3 regions of the Streptomyces sp. NPDC107575 genome follow, and region 2 is predicted to be linked to each of the others. Evidence: riboswitches for the same ligand, from Rfam matches in the RefSeq annotation. Region 2 holds a riboswitch; each other region holds the start of a gene.
The links. Region 2 has a riboswitch for S-adenosylmethionine ahead of thrC (threonine synthase). Riboswitches for the same ligand answer to the same signal wherever they lie in the genome.
Positions count from the first base shown of each region.

Region 1: it holds a riboswitch for S-adenosylmethionine, as region 2 does, so the genes downstream of both, ACZ7L4_RS15320 (aminotransferase class V-fold PLP-dependent enzyme) here and thrC (threonine synthase) in region 2, are expected to answer to the same signal.
Region 3: it holds a riboswitch for S-adenosylmethionine, as region 2 does, so the genes downstream of both, ACZ7L4_RS20630 (GNAT family N-acetyltransferase) here and thrC (threonine synthase) in region 2, are expected to answer to the same signal.

Region 1 covers NZ_JBVKBG010000003.1:453,538-456,804, forward strand. Annotated here, with positions in the region: gene ACZ7L4_RS15315 (glycerate kinase family protein) at 1-403, shown strand, start outside; gene ACZ7L4_RS15320 (aminotransferase class V-fold PLP-dependent enzyme) at 355-1,728, opposite strand; SAM riboswitch class IV at 1,920-2,037, opposite strand; gene trpD (anthranilate phosphoribosyltransferase) at 2,125-3,189, opposite strand.
Region 2 covers NZ_JBVKBG010000004.1:128,808-132,074, forward strand. Annotated here, with positions in the region: gene ACZ7L4_RS20140 (glucosyl-3-phosphoglycerate synthase) at 20-967, opposite strand; SAM riboswitch class I at 1,129-1,283, shown strand; gene thrC (threonine synthase) at 1,302-2,603, shown strand; gene ACZ7L4_RS20150 (ubiquitin-like small modifier protein 1) at 2,654-2,929, shown strand.
Region 3 covers NZ_JBVKBG010000004.1:234,570-237,836, forward strand. Annotated here, with positions in the region: gene ACZ7L4_RS20620 (hypothetical protein) at 133-402, opposite strand; gene ACZ7L4_RS20625 (winged helix-turn-helix domain-containing protein) at 873-1,163, shown strand; SAM riboswitch class I at 1,238-1,324, shown strand; gene ACZ7L4_RS20630 (GNAT family N-acetyltransferase) at 1,335-1,973, shown strand; gene ACZ7L4_RS20635 (50S ribosomal protein L11 methyltransferase) at 2,042-2,668, shown strand; gene ACZ7L4_RS20640 (enoyl-CoA hydratase/isomerase family protein) at 2,741-3,267, opposite strand, start outside.

The DNA.
Region 1 (3,267 bases), on a different contig from region 2:
CGGCAGGCTCCTCCCCCGCTTCGACGTCCTCCTCGACCACCTCGACCTGGACGCCCGGCTCGCGCGCGCCGACCTCGTCGTCACCGCGGAGGGCGCCCTCGACCACCAGACGCCGCGCGGCAAGGTACCCGCCGAAGTGGCCCGCCGCGCCAAACGGTTCGGCCGCCCGGTACTCGCCCTCGCGGGCACCATCGGCGACGGCGCGCACACCGTGACGGCCACCGGCGTCGACGCCTACAGCTCGATCCTGCCCGCCCCCGTGACGCTCGCGGAGGCGCTGGGCCGGGGCGGCGAGTTCCTCACGGACGCCACCGAGCGCGCCCTGCGGATGATCCTCCTCGGCTCCCGGCTGCCTCAGGCGTTGGTGGTGTCCGGCACGCAGCGGCCGTCCTCGGTGCGGTAGTTCCAGCGGGCGCCGTCGCGCACGAGCTCCGTCACGGCGGAAACGAACCGCTCCACGTGCTCGTCGGGGGTGCCGGCGCCGAAGCTGACGCGGATGGCGTTGAGCGACTTCTCGCCCGGCGCGGCCTCGGGGGCGCCGCACTCGCCCTGCTGCTGCGGGTCGGAGCCGAGCAGCGTGCGCACCAGCGGGTGGGCGCAGAACAGACCGTCGCGGACCCCGATGCCGTACTCGGCGGAGAGCGCGGCGGCGAAGTGCGAGGAGTTCCAGCCGTCGACGACGAACGAAAGGACGCCCACGCGCGGCGCGTCGTCGCCGAACAGGGACAGCACCTTCACCTCGGGAACGGCCGCGAGCCCCTCCTGGACCTTGCGGATCAGGTACTGCTCGCGGGCGACGAGGTTGTCGAACCCGGCCTCGGTGAGCGCCTTGCAGGCGGAGGCGATGGAGTACACGCCGATGACGTTCGGGGAGCCGGCCTCGTGGCGGGCGGCGGTGGTCTGCCACTCGACGTCGACGCCGCCGTCGACGCGCCGCGCGACCTTCTTCGAGGCACCGCCACCGGCGAGGTACGGCTCGGCGGCCGTCAGCCAGTCGGAGCGGCCCGCGAGCACGCCCGAGCCGAACGGGGCGTACAGCTTGTGCCCGGAGAAGGCGACCCAGTCGACATCCAGGTCCTGCACGGAGACGGGGTGATGGGGCGCGAGCTGCGCGGCGTCGAGCACGATGCGGGCACCGTGCGCGTGAGCGGCCGCCGCGAGCTCGCGCACCGGCCAGAGTTCACCGGTGACGTTGGAGGCACCGGTGACGCAGACGAGGGCGGGTCCGTAGGGGTCGCGCTCGGCGAGGGCGCGCTCCAGCGTGTCGACGGCCTCGCCGGGCGTGCGGGGCGCGTTGAGGTACGTGACCCGCGCGTCGCGCCACGGCAGCAGCGAGGCGTGGTGCTCGGTCTCGTAGACGAACACCTGGCAGTCGGCGGGCAGCGCGGCGGCGAGCAGGTTCAGCGAGTCGGTGGTGGAGCGGGTGAAGACGACCTGGTCGCCCTCCCGGCAGCCGAGGAACTCGGCGACGGCGACCCGGGAGTTCTCGAACAGGTCGGTGGACAGCTGCGAGAGGTACCCGGCGCCCCGGTGCACGCTGCCGTAGTACGGCGCGTAGGCGGCGACGTCGTCCCACACCCGCTGCAGGGCGGGCGCGCTGGCGGCGTAGTCGAGGGCGGCGTACGTGACCTCGCCACCGGTGACGAGCGGCACGGTGACGTCCCGGCCGAGGACCGGAAGCGGGGCGATGGTCTCGGTACAGGCGGCGGCGTCGACGGAAACAGACATGGGTGAACTCCCTGGCGCGGTAAGCGAATTGACCATGCCGGAGCGCTGCGGAAGAGGGCTCTACGGCAGGGAAAGAAAGATGCTGTGAATTTCAGTACAGCGGGTACGCGGAGGCGGGGCCGAAACGCCCTATCGCATTCGCTTGCTCACGAGACTGCTCCCTTGAGGACCAGGACCCCAGGGTTGCGAGGGGTCCGCGCTTGCCACACGCCTTGCTGCGTACGGCCTGGTCTTCACCCAGGGCACCCCGCCACGGACGGAGGGTTGCCGGACAGCGGGCTGGGGCCTCGGTCGCTGTCACTCATGACCTTGAAGAGCATCCTGCCACACGTCTCAGAAACAGCAAGGGCGCAGTCCAGGATCCGGACTGCGCCCTGCGTCACATCTCGTACGTGCCTACCGGTTGCTGGCCGCCACCCACCGCTCCAGGACGGCCTTCGCCGCTCCGGAGTCGATCGACTCGGCGGCCCGGTCCATGCCGGCCCTGATCTGCTCGACGAGCGTGCCCTCGCCGGGACGCACAGCCACCAGGGCCGCCGCCGAGTTCAGCAGCACCGCGTCGCGCACGGGCCCCCGCTCGCCGTCGAGGAGGCGCCGGGCGACCTCCGCGTTGTACGAGGGGTCACCGCCGCGCAGCGCCTCGATGGGCACGACCTCGATGCCGACGTCGCGCGGGTCGAAGGACTCCTCGCGCACGGCGCCGTCCCGCACCACCCACACGCGCGAGGTGCCCGTGGTGGTCAGCTCGTCGAGCCCGTCGTCGCCGCGGAACACCAGGGACGAGTTGCCGCGCTCGGCGAAGACCCCGGCCACGATCGGCGCCATCCGGGCGTCGGCGACGCCGACGGCCTGCGCCTTCACCTTGGCCGGGTTGGTCAGGGGGCCCAGCAGGTTGAACACCGTGCGGATGCCGAGCTGGCCGCGCGCGGCGCCCGCGTAGCGCAGCGCGGGGTGGAACTTGATGGCGAAGCAGAACGTGATGCCCGCTTCCTCGGCGACCTCGGGCACCCGCTTCGGCGACAGGTCGAGATTGACGCCCAGCTTCTCCAGTACGTCGGAGGCGCCCGAGGCGGAGGACGCGGCGCGGTTGCCGTGCTTGACGACCTTGGCGCCGGCGCCCGCGATGACGATCGCGGACATGGTGGAGATGTTGACCGTCTTGGCGCCGTCGCCGCCGGTGCCGACGATGTCGACGGTCTCGCCGGGCACCTCGATCACATTGGCGTGCTCGTACATGCCGCGTACGAGGCCGGAGATCTCCTGCACGGTCTCGCCCTTGGCGCGCAGCGCGACCGCGAACCCGGCGATCTGCGCGTCGGTGGCCTCGCCGCGCATGATCCGGTCCATCGCCCACGCGGTGTCGTCGGCGCTCTGGTCGCGGCCTTCCAGCAGGCCGTTCAGGACGGCGGGCCAGGAACGGCCCGCCGCGGTGTCGCCTCCAGCGGGGTTCAAAGCGCTCATGGCCGCTCCTGTGTGCATCTGTGGGGTCGAAAGGTGTCGCGACCCCACCCTATCCAGGTCCCGGGACCGCAAAGAGCC
Region 2 (3,267 bases):
ACATACGATTAGTCCGTGCTTATGCCACGCGACGCTCCGCATATTCACCGATTTCGATCATCGGCTGGCGCTCTTCCGTGTCGACCGGGTGGGTGCGCGGCTCGAAGCCGTCGTCGCCGCGCTCGAACTGCGTGAGCACCGGCCGCACGAGGTGCCCGCGCGCGAGGCGCAGCTGGGCCGTGCGGTAGATCGCCGCCGCCATCCTGCCGAGCGCCTGCCCGTCCTGGTGCCGGTGCTTGCGCACGCCGACGTCGACCTGGGCGAGCGCGTCGAGGCCCACGGTGTGCAGCGCGTCCACGAGCAGGCCGAGCTCCACGCCGTACCCGACGGGGAACGGGAGTTGTTCGAGCAGCGTCCGCCGGGCCGCGTACTCGCCACCCAACGGCTGTACGAAACCGGCCAGTTGGGGCCAGTGCAGATTGAGGATCGGCCGCGCCATCAGCTCGGTCACCCGGCCGCCCTGGCCCGCCGCCCCGGCCAGCGGGCGGTCGTACATCGCCTTCACGAAGTGCACGCCCGGCTCGGTGAGCAACGGGCCGACGATCCCGGAGACGAAGTCCGCGGAGAATTCCTTCAGATCGGCGTCGACGAAGCACACGATGTCACCGGAAGTGACGAACAGGGATCGCCACAGCACCTCGCCCTTGCCGGCCCTGACCGGGATCCGCGGCAGGATCGTGTCCCGGTGCTCGACGCGCGCCCCGGCCGCCGCCGCGACCTCGGAGGTGCGGTCGGTGGAGCCGGAGTCGATCACGACGAGCTCGTCGACGAGCGGCACCGCGTCCGTCATCAGCGTCCGCCGGATCTCGGAGACGATCTCGCCGACCGTCTCCTCCTCGTTCAGCGCGGGCAGTACGACACTCACCGTCTGTCCCGACGCGTGCTTGGCGGCGACCAACCGGTGCAGCGGATGGTCCGCCACGGACCAGGAGCGCCTGTTCAGCCAGCGCTCGACCTCTTCCAGCACGGTCTGGGTTCCTTCCCTAAGGATCACCATGTGATCCATCTCGCGGTTCGGACGACTATCTCAAGGGTCCGGGCCTTCGGTTACAGTCTTGAACAAGGCCGGTGACCATCGCATGTCGGGGGTCGCCTGCCGTACACAACTGAATCCACACAATCGAATACCGCTCATCCAGAGGGGCAGAGGGATACGGCCCGTTGAAGCCCCGGCAACCCTCCAGCCGGTCTCGTCCGCACATCGCAGTGCGCCCGCGAGGCTCCCGGCTAGTGAAGGTGCCAAATCCGTCTCGTGGCGAGATGCGTCGCGAGGAAGATGAGGAGAAAGGGCCTCGCCTCTCATGGCTGTACAGACTGTCGCCACCGAAACGACCGCGAAGACCGTTGATCTCGGTCCGGCTTCCGGCCTCTCCTGCCGCGAGTGCGGCGCCGTCGTCCCGCTCGGTCCCGTCTTCGCCTGTGCCGAGTGTTTCGGGCCGCTCGAAGTCGCGTACGACCTGCCCGTCGGTGACCCCGAGTCCCTGCGCAAGCAGATCGAGGCAGGACCCGCCAACATCTGGCGCTACGCCCCGCTGCTGCCCGTCCCGGCCGACGTCGCCGAGAAGCCCAACCTGAACCCGGGCTGGACCCAGCTCGTCAAGGCCGACAACCTGGGCCGCGAACTGGGCGTCGCCGAGGGCAAGTTGTTCGTCAAGGACGACTCCGGCAACCCGACGCACTCCTTCAAGGACCGCGTCGTCGCGCAGGCCATCGAGGCCGCCCGCGCCTTCGGCTTCACCACGCTCTCCTGCTCCTCCACCGGCAACCTGGCCGGCGCCGTCGGCGCCGCCGCCGCCCGCGCCGGCTTCCGCTCCTGCGTGTTCATCCCGCACGACCTGGAGCAGGGCAAGGTCGTCATGGCCGGTGTCTACGGCGGTGACCTCGTCGCCATCGAGGGCAACTACGACGACGTGAACCGCTTCTGCTCCGAGCTCATCGGCGACCCGCTGGGCGAGGGCTGGGGCTTCGTGAACGTGAACCTGCGCCCGTACTACGGCGAGGGTTCAAAGACGCTCGCGTACGAGATCTGCGAGCAGCTCGGCTGGCAGCTGCCCGACCAGCTGGTCATCCCGATCGCGTCCGGCTCCCAGTTCACGAAGATCGACAAGGGGCTCAAGGAGCTGATCAAGCTCGGCCTCGTCGAGGACAAGCCGTACAAGCTCTTCGGCGCCCAGGCCGAGGGCTGCTCCCCGGTCTCCGTCGCCTACAAGGGCGGCCACGACGTGGTCCGCCCGCAGAAGCCGACGACCATCGCCAAGTCCCTCGCCATCGGCAACCCCGCCGACGGCCCGTACGTCCTCGACATCGCGCGCCGCACCGGCGGCGCCGTGGAGGACGTGAACGACGAGCAGGTCGTCGACGCGATCAAGCTGCTCGCGCGCACGGAGGGCATCTTCGCGGAGACGGCCGGCGGTGTGACCCTGGGCGTCACGAAGAAGCTCATCGAGGCGGGCCAGATCGACCCGTCGCTCACCACGGTGGTCCTGAACACGGGCGACGGGCTCAAGACCCTCGACGCGGTCGCCGAGTCCTCGCAGGCCACCGCCACCATCCGGCCGAGCCTGGACGCGTTCCGCGACGCCGGTCTCGCCGCCGACCACTGAGCCCAGCCGATCACTGAGCCAACCGAACTTGTAGCACCGGGAGTCACCGCATGAGCGTCAACGTTCGCATCCCCACCATCCTGCGCACCTACACCGGCGGCCAGGCCGAGGTCGCCGCCGAGGGCGCGACCCTCGCCGATGTCATCGCCGACCTCGAGAAGAACCACACCGGCATCGCCGCCCGCGTCCTCGACGACCAGGGCAAGCTGCGCCGCTTCGTGAACGTCTACGTGAACGACGACGACGTCCGCTTCGAGCAGGGCCTGGAGACGGCGACGCCGGACGGCGCCGGGGTCTCGATCATTCCCGCCGTCGCGGGCGGCTGATCTTTTGTAGGTCTACACAGAGTTATCCGAATTGCCCCCTCCGCGAGAGAAGCGGAGGGGGCAATTCTGCATGGTTGAGCGCGGTACAGTTGGGGAAGCTGCTGCGTTTCCGCGAGCGGTGCATGACGGGCGCATATGAGTTCTCGCCCGTCGCCCGACAAGAAGCAGCCAAAGTGCCCAGCCCTTTCGGGCCTTTTACGGCATTTACGCGGCCCGACTTGCCCGGGGATCCGGTGAGTTGGCCCGGTTTCCCCGATCTGGCGTGCCCAGAATTCTCGTCCGATTGACCTGTTGCAGACGGCAGTTGGGCAGATACATTCAGCCGCGGTCGACGCGTT
Region 3 (3,267 bases), 110 kb from region 2:
GGGGCTTGATCTACCTGCCTGCGCCGGCCCACCAGGCGGCCCGCTGCCGGGCCGCATGACTCCGCCGCTCAATTTCCCACGCTTCGGCCCTGGGCGAGAATGAGGTACCCAGGGCCGAAGGCGAGGTGGGGGTTACGGGAGGCGCGCGCCTCGGGAGTCGGCGATGCGCAGGGTCTGCGTCAGGGATTCGGTCAACCGGCGTGCGATGAAGCGGAGTTCGACCGCCGCCACGTCCACGTCGACCAGCAATCCGCTGGACAACGCCAACACCTCCCGCGCGTCCACCAGTTGCTCGTACTCGATCCGGTCCGCCAACCGCGAAAGGTAGCCGTCCGGGTTGTCCGTCACCAGGTACGCGGCGCACCCGTTCTCGCCCGGCCAGGGCAGAAGCCGCGCGCTCATCGCACGCCTCCCGCCACCGGGACGCGGACGCCGTGGATGTGCCGGGGGCCGGTGTCGATGCCTAATGTGGCGAGGTAGAGGGCCCGGCGGCGTTCGCGTTGGCGGCGATGTTCCTCGGGTGTCAGGACGTAGGGGCGTACGAGAGCGTGCGCCGCGGCGTCGAGCGGTTCGGTGTGGCGGGGTGGTGGCGCCGGAATGGCGGGCGTGAGGACGATGAGTCGGTGGCGGCCTGGGGGTGGTGGGGTACAGAGACTCAGCACCCAGGTCAGGATTCGAACGATAAGGTCCAGCATGTCGGCGCCTCCTACGTGGCGTTGACCATGCCCCCGGGCCGGTTGCAGCGGTCGCGGGGGTCAGTCTTCGGCTGACGCGCCAACTCTATGCAGACCTGCGCACAGGTGTGGTCAAATCCTGGAGGTGATCATATATGTGCAGGTGCATGCGCAGAGGTGAAGGAATACGGTCACTGCGTGGACTACGAGATTGACCGCACCCGCATCGTCTGGCGTCAGATCGCCGCCGTACTGGCGCACCGCATCGCGACCGAGGAGTACCCGCTGGGGAAGCGATTCCCCTCGGTCGCGGACGTCGCTGCCGAGTTCGACGTGTCCACGAGTACCGGGCAGAAGGCCCTCTACCAACTCCGCGACGCCGGCCTCCTGAGGATGGAGCACGGGCTGGGCACCTTCGTCGACGACGACGGCCCGGAACTCGCCAAGAACGAGCCCTTCGGCCCGCCCCCGAAGCCGCGCGCCAAGTAGCAGGAGTGCGTTGATCGGCACCGTTCCTCACAAATCACCTTGACCGAGACGCCCGCGACGGCAAGGATCAGCCGCGTTCATCCAGAGGACTTGAGGGACCTGGCCCCGTGACGGTCCGGCAACCTGCGACAGCAAGGTGCCAACGCCAGGAACGATGAGGAGCGGCACCGCATGCGACCTTGGTTCGACGTACCCACGCTCAACGGCTCCCTGGTCCGGCTCGAGGCACTGTCCCTCGACCACGCCGAGGATCTCGCTCTGGCGGCGGAGGAGGACCGCAGCACGTACGCCTTCACGCTCGTCCCCCGCGCCGAGGGGGTCGTCGGCTATCTGGAGGCCCAATTCGAGCGCGTGGAACAGGGACTCGTCCCGTTCGCGCAGATCCGGCAGAGCGACGGGCGGGCCGTCGGATGCACGGCGTACTGGGACCCGCGCCACTGGCCGGGAAGCAGGGACCTGCGAGCCGTGGAGATCGGCTTCACCTGGCTCGGCGCCCGTGCGCAAGGATGCGGCATCAACACCGAGGCCAAGATGCTGCTGATGCGGCACGCCTTCGAGCGCCTGCGCGTGGAACGGGTCGACCTCAAGACCGACGCCCGCAACCAGCAGTCACGCAAGGCGATCGAGAACCTCGGAGCCTCCTACGAGGGCGTGCTGAGGAACTGGTCGCCGTCCTGGGCGCCGGGAGAGACCGGCAAGCTCAGGGACTCCGCCATGTACTCCGTGGTGAGAACCGAGTGGAACGCCGTACGGGACCACCTTCTCCGGCGGTTGGCCGTGCGTCGCAGTGAGCCGGTCCGGGGAGTGTGAGGCATGGGGTGGAGGCAGCGGAACGCGATGACGCCGCGGGTGCGAGGCGGATCGACTCATGGGTTGGCATGGCCCAGGACCTCGACGTCGGCCCGAGGGTGCACCGCCCCTCCGTCTTCTCCGCGTTCCTGGCGGCCAATGTGCTGGATACCCAGGATCAGGTCGTGGTCGACGTGGGGTGCGGCGCAGGGCTCGTCACCATCGCGGCCCTATCAAGCGGCGCCCGCCATGTCGTGGCACAGGACTACGACCCGGCCGCGCTCAACGACACGATGCGCAATGTCACGCGGATCCTCGGCCCCAAGGCGTGCGAGCGCCTTTCGTTGTGGGAAGCCGACTGGCGGCAGCTCGGCCCGATGGCCGCGGACGTTCTGGCGGTCAATCCGCCGCAGCGGCCGACCGCGCTGATGCCCGACGTTCCGCACGACCAGCGCCACCTGCACGACGGGGGCGGCGCGGACGGTCTGGACGGCATCCGTCTGGTCCTGGCACACGCCAAGGCGCGACGCGTACGCACCACTGCCGCCGCAGCGCTACGGATGGACATCCGTACCTACGCTGATTGGTCCGCACCCCGGCTGATCGCCGACGCGTGGCTGCCTTTTGCTCCCGCGTGGCGCACCCTCGTCCCGGATTTGCGCGGGCGGGTGGGTATTTGGGAGTTCTCCCGAGAACCACGCAACGGGCGACTGTGACGGGAGATGGCCACTGGGCTGTCATTTCCCGCCACAGTCAGACGCTCAGCCGCCTCAGCCGCCTCAATCGCCTCAGCGGCCCCGGAACTCCGGCCTCCGGCGTTCCACGAAGCTTGCTACGCCCTCGTTCGCGTCGTGGGTGGTCATGTTCAGCTCCTGGGCTGTCGCCTCTGCCGCGAAGGCTGTGGTGCGGTCCGAATCCAGGGAGGCGTTGATCAGGGACTTGGTCAGCGCCAGCGCGCGCGTCGGGCCCGATGCGAGGCGTTCCGACCAGTCGCGGGTCAGTTTCGGGAGTTCGTCGTCCGGGACGACCCGGTTGACCAGGCCGAGGCGTTCCGCGTCGGCGGCGGGGACCGCGTCGCCGAAGAACATGAGTTCCTTGGCGCGTTGCGGGCCGATCAGGCGGGGGAGGAGGTAGGCGCCTCCGCCGTCCGGGACGAGGCCGCGGCGGGCGAACACCTCGATGAAGCGCGCCGATTCGGCGGCCAGGACCAGGTCGCAGGCGAGCGCGAGGTGCGCGCCGATGCCGGCCGCCGTCCCGTTGACCGCCGCGATCACCGGCTTCTCGCAGTCCTGGACCGCGGCGATCAACCGGTGCG